Regions from separate parts of the Arthrobacter sp. GW822-FHT05G07 genome, predicted to be linked through region 2. Evidence: riboswitches for the same ligand, from Rfam matches in the RefSeq annotation. Region 2 holds a riboswitch; the other holds the start of a gene.
What was found. Region 2 has a riboswitch for cyclic di-AMP ahead of AC1RJY_RS21390 (M23 family metallopeptidase). Riboswitches for the same ligand answer to the same signal wherever they lie in the genome.
Positions count from the first base shown of each region.

Region 1: linked by a shared signal. The riboswitch ahead of AC1RJY_RS02335 (M23 family metallopeptidase) and the one ahead of AC1RJY_RS21390 (M23 family metallopeptidase) in region 2 are both predicted to bind cyclic di-AMP.

Region 1 covers NZ_JBXALT010000001.1:530,609-534,002, forward strand. The annotation lists gene AC1RJY_RS02330 (NlpC/P60 family protein) at 1-27, opposite strand, end outside; cyclic di-AMP (ydaO/yuaA leader) riboswitch at 366-526, opposite strand; gene AC1RJY_RS02335 (M23 family metallopeptidase) at 673-1,509, opposite strand; cyclic di-AMP (ydaO/yuaA leader) riboswitch at 1,514-1,754, opposite strand; gene AC1RJY_RS02340 (iron-dependent transcriptional repressor DtxR) at 1,937-2,632, opposite strand; gene serC (phosphoserine transaminase) at 2,926-3,394, shown strand, end outside.
Region 2 covers NZ_JBXALT010000014.1:76,967-80,360, reverse strand. The annotation lists gene resB (cytochrome c biogenesis protein ResB) at 1-267, shown strand, start outside; gene AC1RJY_RS21395 (SURF1 family cytochrome oxidase biogenesis protein) at 257-1,114, shown strand; cyclic di-AMP (ydaO/yuaA leader) riboswitch at 1,413-1,586, shown strand; gene AC1RJY_RS21390 (M23 family metallopeptidase) at 1,594-2,436, shown strand; gene AC1RJY_RS21385 (vitamin K epoxide reductase family protein) at 2,465-3,136, opposite strand; gene AC1RJY_RS21380 (TlpA family protein disulfide reductase) at 3,178-3,394, opposite strand, start outside.

The DNA.
Region 1 (3,394 bases), on a different contig from region 2:
CCGCGCAACCTTGTTTGCACTGGTCATGATTTTCTCTTTTCGTATCCGAGTGCAGTTGGGGTGCACACGGGTAGTGGGTTGGCCAACATGGGGGCATGCTGGACGACCCCGAACCGGATTATTTCTAGCGGAGGGTGAAGCGTGAGGATGAGGTCCCGGTGGACGCTACGGAGTGCAGCAGCGTTGACGCAGGGGATGCTGATTCGGGCCTGCTGAGAGCGGAGGCCGGGGCTGCTGCCGGTACGGGCGCCAGATGGCGCGAGGTACCTGCCGTGAATGATGCAGCCTTGCAAAGGGTGTTCGACGGGTTCGCGCGAACCGTTGGGGCGCTAAGCCGCGCAGGGGTAGTGCATGATGACACGTAGGTAGCCTCTCCCAGTGCCTGCGAGGTGAGCTGTCGGATTCGGATGGGAGTCATCCGGCCACGCTGCTTCCACGGAAGCTTTGCGACTTAACCCCTAGGCCTTCTTTCGAAGACCGGAAGTGGTTCCCCCGCCCCTGCCAGACGATTTTGCGAACGGACCTTGAGCGGTGGCAGAGCTAGGCAATCCACTCAAGTGCATCGGCCCCCTAAAAAGCCGATGCGCTCTGTACGCTACAACAGTTGGACCTGAATGTCACATTCAGGTCACGGCGCGTCTCCCTAATGCGAGAGGCGACCATCGACTGGGATTAGAGCCAGCCCATGGGGTCTACGACTTCACCGTTGACCTGGACCTCGAAGTGGAGGTGGCAACCGGTGGAAGCGCCCGTGGTGCCACTCAGGGCCACGGTGTCGCCGCGGTTCACGGTCTGTCCTACCTGGACGGTGAAGGACGACAGGTGGTTGTACGTGGTTTCGAGGCCATTGCCGTGGTCGACCACCACGCGGTTGCCTCCGCCGTACTCGTGCCATCCGGCGAAAGTGACCTTGCCGGTAGCTGCGGCGTGCACAGCCGTGCCGCACTGGGCTACGAAGTCCTGACCGCGGTGGAAGTCACCGGCACCACCCGTGAGCGGGCTGATGCGGTAACCGAAGGGGGATGCCGTGGTGAGCGTGTCAAGGGGGCTGGCCATGGTGCCAACGGATGAGGCGCGCTGGATGCTTCCAGCAGACTGGGCGCTGAGCAGCTGCTTCAGCTTTCCATCGGGGTCCGCGGCAGTAGCGACTGCGGCGCGGCTGAAGTCGATCTTGGCCGACGCGGCAGCGGAAACCTCGGGCTGGCTGCCGGCGGGGGCGGCGACGGCGAGGGCCGATTCGGTCTGTCCTGATTCCGACGTGGCCATGACGGGGCTTGTAGCCGGCAGGCCGACAGTCAGGGCAAGCCCGGTGGCGGCAAGCGCAACTCCGGCCTTCTGCCCGACGCCGCTGGCAGCGGCGAAGTCGGCAACCTGGCGCAGCGGGCTCTTACGGCGGCGCACCTGACGCTCGGTGTCGCGGGGCCGGATCTCCGTTACGACGGTGGCTGGCCGCAGCTCAGCAGCGGGGCCGGACGCGCGGCGGCGACCCCTGACGTTCTGCGATGTCAAACTCTGTTCCTCTCTCAAAAGCCTGCGAAGTTAGCTGTCGGATTCGGGTCAGAGAGTACAAAGACCCGGTCCGCACGAGGCGCTCACGGCACACAGGTATCCCAAGAGGGACTTGCATACGTGGGCACTTCTGCTGCGGACTTCACCCCAAGGCTGCTTCTTTAGACAGCCGCTTGTGGTTCCCCCGCCTCTGCCAGTGGTGGTGACACACCTGATCCGCTGGCAGAGCTCGGCTCCGGATCAGGTAACGCTTTGGTATCAGCGCTAGTAGATAACTATAGGGGATGAAGGCCTGCGGTAATAAATTCGTTATCAACAGGAGGCCGCTGAGAGAAGGAGGCTTTTATCATCTTTTTCGGAAAACCGCAGGTCACACGCGCGCCGAAGCGGGCAAAGTGAGGTTTGACACGGTGCTTTGGGGCTTCGCTCAGCTGAGTGAGACGAAGACGTGCGCGGCAACTTCCGGAGGCAGCTCCAACGCGCCCTCAATACCGGGGACCCGTACTGAGATGTACTCGCCGACGCGCTCCAGCGAGACACTTGCGCCCGGACGGATTCCGCCTTCGTCCAACTGGGTCAGGAGCTCGGGCTCCACCTGGATGGGCTCCGCGAGGCGGCTGACCACCACACGGGAATCCGCGGCATAGCCGTCCATGGCCTGCAGAAGGTTGACATCGAGCCGTGGGAACGGCTGGCTGGCAAGGCCACCAAGCGCTTCGAGTCCGGGGATGGGATTGCCATAGGGAGACTCCGTGGGGTGCTCCAGGAGCTCGTAGAGCCGACGCTCCACCCGCTCGCTCATGACGTGCTCCCAGCGACAGGCCTCATCATGCACGTAGGCCCAGTCCAGACCGATCACATCGGCCAGGAGGCGCTCCGCGAGGCGGTGCTTGCGCATGACCTCGGTGGCGCGCTTCCGCCCCACTTCAGTCAGTTCCAGGTGGCGGTCGTTGGACACAATCACCAGGCCATCGCGCTCCATGCGTCCAATGGTCTGGGAAACAGTGGGTCCGGAGTGGCGCAGTCGTTCGGCAATGCGCGCCCGGAGGGCCACAATGTTTTCTTCTTCAAGCTCCAAAATGGTCCGAAGATACATCTCAGTGGTATCGATCAGATCCGTCATCCAGCTCAGCTCTCCTCGAACGCAGTTCCTTGCGTAATCTCCACCGTACCGCGTCCCTAGCAAGGGCGGACGGTGTGCACCGCCGCCCCCTGAACGCCAACCACCAGCCTAGCTTATTTGGAATTACTCTGGATAATTCCGGTCGCATTCGGTGAGCCCGCATTCCACGTAGCGGACTATGACGGCCGCAGGTTCCTGCGCGCGGGCCGTGTCAGGCAGAATTGGGGTGTCGAAGGGGCAGTTGATGCCCCATGCCACCTCCCATCTCTAGCCGACACCCATTGGAGCGCCACGTGAGCGACAACAGCATCACCATTCCCGCCGACCTGCTGCCCAAGGACGGACGCTTCGGCGCTGGACCGTCCAAGGTTCGCCCGGAACAGATCGAAGCGTTGTCTGCCGCATCGACCACCATCCTGGGCACTTCCCACCGCCAGGCTCCGGTCAAGAACCTGGTTGGTTCGGTCCGTGAAGGACTCAGCCAGTTCTTCCGCGCTCCGGAAGGCTATGAAGTGGTCCTCGGCGTGGGCGGCTCCACAGCGTTCTGGGACGTGGCCGCGTTTGGCCTGGTAGAGCAGAAGGCACAGCACCTCTCCTTCGGCGAGTTCGGCTCAAAGTTCGCCGCCGCCACCAACAAGGCACCGTTCCTTGATGCTTCCTCCATCATCAAGTCCGAACCCGGCACCCGCCCGGTGGCACAGGCCGAAGCCGGCGTTGACGTCTACGCCTGGCCCCAGAATGAAACGTCAACCGGCGTGGCCG
Region 2 (3,394 bases):
TACATCGGAGTGGATGTGCGCAGCACCCCCGCCCAAGGTGGGGTCCTGGCGTTTTCCCTGCTGGCCGTGACAGGCCTGATGGTTTCGTTATATGTGAACCGGCGCCGAGCCTGGGTCCGCGCCGGCACCCACGAGGACGGCAGGACGATGGTCGAGTACGGCCTCCTGGCCCGAGGAGAAGACCACCGCCTGGCCGCAGAGGCCACCGCCATCCGCGCCCTGTTGGCACGGCGATGGCAGCTTCGGGAGGAAAACAGTGGCGTATAGCTTCCTGCTGTCGTGGCGTTGGGTGGGGTGGCTGCTGCTGGCCGCACTTTTCGCCGCCGCATGCATAGGCCTGGGAAACTGGCAGATGGACCGTCGGAACCAGACAGTGGCAGAGATCCGCAGGGTCCAGGAGAACTACGACAAACCCCCCGCGCTGTTTCAGGACGCCCGCCCCTACTTCGAGGTCGCCGACCCCGACGCGAAGTGGACAACCGTTGCAGTGTCCGGCCGGTACCTTGTCCAGGACCAGAGAATCGTCAGGAACCGGCCCAATAACTCCGTTGCCGGATATGAGGTAGTGGTTCCGTTCCGGCTTGCTTCCGGTGAAACGATCGTGATCAACCGGGGGTGGCTGCCGATCGGCAACCTTCGGCCCGGATACCCCGATGCCGTGCCGGCCCCGCCACCGGGCGAGATCTCCGCGGTGGTGCGCATCAAACCCTCCGAACCCGACCTTGGCCGGGACGCTCCCGAGGGACAACTGGCCAGCATCGACCTGCCCTACTTCGCGAGCCAGCTGGGCTATCCCTTGATGACAGGCAGTTACGGGGTGATGGCCTCGGAGTCCCCCCAGCCCGCCGTAGTTCCCCAGCAACTTGCCCAACCGGCCGTCAAGGAAGGATCAAACCTGTCCTACGCCATGCAGTGGATCACCTTCGGGGTTCTGGCGTTCGTCGGCTTCGGATACATGGCACGTCAACAGGCCCGCATCCACCGTGAGGAGCGTGAAATCCCGGACGAATCCGCGCAGACAGCAAGCACCGTCCAGCAACCCCGTCATCCCTCCGCGCCCAAGCGTTCCCGCGCCGAGGAAGAAGACGCCCTGCTGGACTCGATGGGACTGTGACCCTGGCGCAGGGCGGCGGATTCCCGCGCAGCGCGGGTCATGGACAATCCCCAACGGACGGACATCACGGCGCGCGGGAACCATCCTGCGCTGGGCCTCGTTGAGCCTTTGGCTGCACATCTGAAGAGACGCACAGCAATTGCGTACCGGCCGCCCGCCACGGCCACCGGATAGCGTCCGCGCCTGCACGACACGGGAACGTAGTGTCACGAAATTGTAACGATGATGCTTTGCGGCTACTATTAATTCAGGTTTTTCTGTACTGAGACCCTTGATGCCCCACGCTGAACCCCGCCCGGGGCATCAAACGACTATCCCTTTTTGACGGCGGGGGTGGAGGACCCAGGATCGGCAGTAAGCCTGCCTTGGGGTGAAGCCGTGATGCCGGTGGCCAGAAAGCCGCCGGGCACGGCCGGGCTTTTTCCTTGGCCCGAACCCGACAGCTAACTTCGCAGGCGAACCGAAAGGATCGATCCCCCTTGTCTTCTGTATCCCCCCATGGCCGCCGCCGAAAGCCAACCTCCGGTTTGTCGCCCCGCGTGGCCGTCCCGATGATGTCCCCCACGAGCGGTCGCCACCGACCCCTGCCAGGCGCAGGGGCGCGGGCGAGCCGCCGCAAACAGGTCACCGCAGCCGCCACGCTGAGCGTCGCCGCGCTGTTGACCGCAGCGCTCACCGCCGCCCATGCCGGCCCGGCCCCCACCGGCACCGCCCCTGCCGTGCAGGCGTCGGGAACCGTCGCTGCCGGCGCACCCGTCCAAGCCCCTGTCGGGGCTTCGATCAGTTATGAACGACCAGCTGTCACCACCGAGCAGGCACCGTTGCCGGTACCCGCCAAGACCCCCCTAGCTGCTGCCGGCGCGGCCGCGGCGACGACCCCGGCGGCCTCCCCGATCCCCGCTGCGGCCCCTGCTCCTGCGCAACCTGTCTCAACAGCCCGGCTCGGGGCGCCCTTGGCCGGCATGTCGGTCACCTCGCCGTTCGGTATCCGCACCAGCCCGATCTCAGGCACCGGGGAGCTGCACACCGGCCTTGACCTCGTGGCAGCCTGCCAGACCGCAGTATTCGCCGCCGGAGCCGGGACCGTCGTGGAAGCCGGATGGTCCCCCTATGGTGGCGGGAACAGAATTGTGGTGGACCACGGCAACGGCCTGAAGAGCACCTACAACCACCTGGCCTCCATCGAAACCTCCGTGGGCGCGACCGTGTCCGCCGGCCAGCGGCTGGCCGCAGCCGGAACCACCGGCAACTCCACCGGCTGCCATCTGCACTTCGAGGTACTTCTTAACGGACAGACCGTGAATCCGCAGGGATGGATGTAAGCCTCGCCCATCGCCCACGATGCCAGGGTCAGAGTCCTGATGTGCCCAGGAAGACGTGGCTGAAGGCGAAGAAGATGGTTGCGGTAACAGCCACGTAGAGCAGCGCGGTAATGATCCAGCCGAACTCACCGACAACGCGGGCCGTTCCGGCGGGTACTTTGATGACTCCATGGGTGATGTTCCGGGCCGTGACCCAGACGAACAGGGGAATCATTGCCGCCCAGACGATCATGCAGAAGGGGCAGAGGATGTGGATGGAGTACAGGGCCTGGGACCACAGCCACACGGCGAAGCCAAACCCAAGCGTGACACCTGTCTGCAGGCCGGCCCAGTACCAGCGGGCGAACGTTGCACCGGAAAGCAGGGCCATGCCCGTGGTGATGATGACGGCGAACGCCACGATCCCAATGAACATGTTGGGGAATCCGAAAACGGAACTCTGCCAGGTCTGCATGACCTGACCGCAGGAAATCCAGGGATTGACGTCGCAGACGGTTTTGTAGCCGGGGTCTTTGAGTACCTCGAGTTTCTCCAGGACCAGGGCGCCGGAGGCGAGCCAGCCGATGACGCCGGTGATGACCAAGAGCCACCCGAACGGCTTGTTGCGGGTCATGCGGGGAATATCCGGCCCCTCAGCAGCTGAAGCAACCCCACGATCGGAGGGTTTCACGTTCGCGGCGGGTTTTGCGGTGCTGGTCATGGCAGAAGTCCTTTTAGGTGGTCTGGCGGCGGGCTTGGTAATCATGATCCCGCAGCTGCGGTAGTGATCAGTGCCTTCAAGGTTCCTTTTTGGGAGATCCCCAGGATCCGGGCACTGACGCGGCCTTGAGTGTCCAGCACCAGGGTGGTGGGCACTGCACGGGGCGGGACGTACTCGGTCATGCCCAGCAGGATGCCGCCATCGCTGTCATCGAAGCTGGGATACTCGACCTTGAAGGTCCGCTCAAAAGCTGCGGCC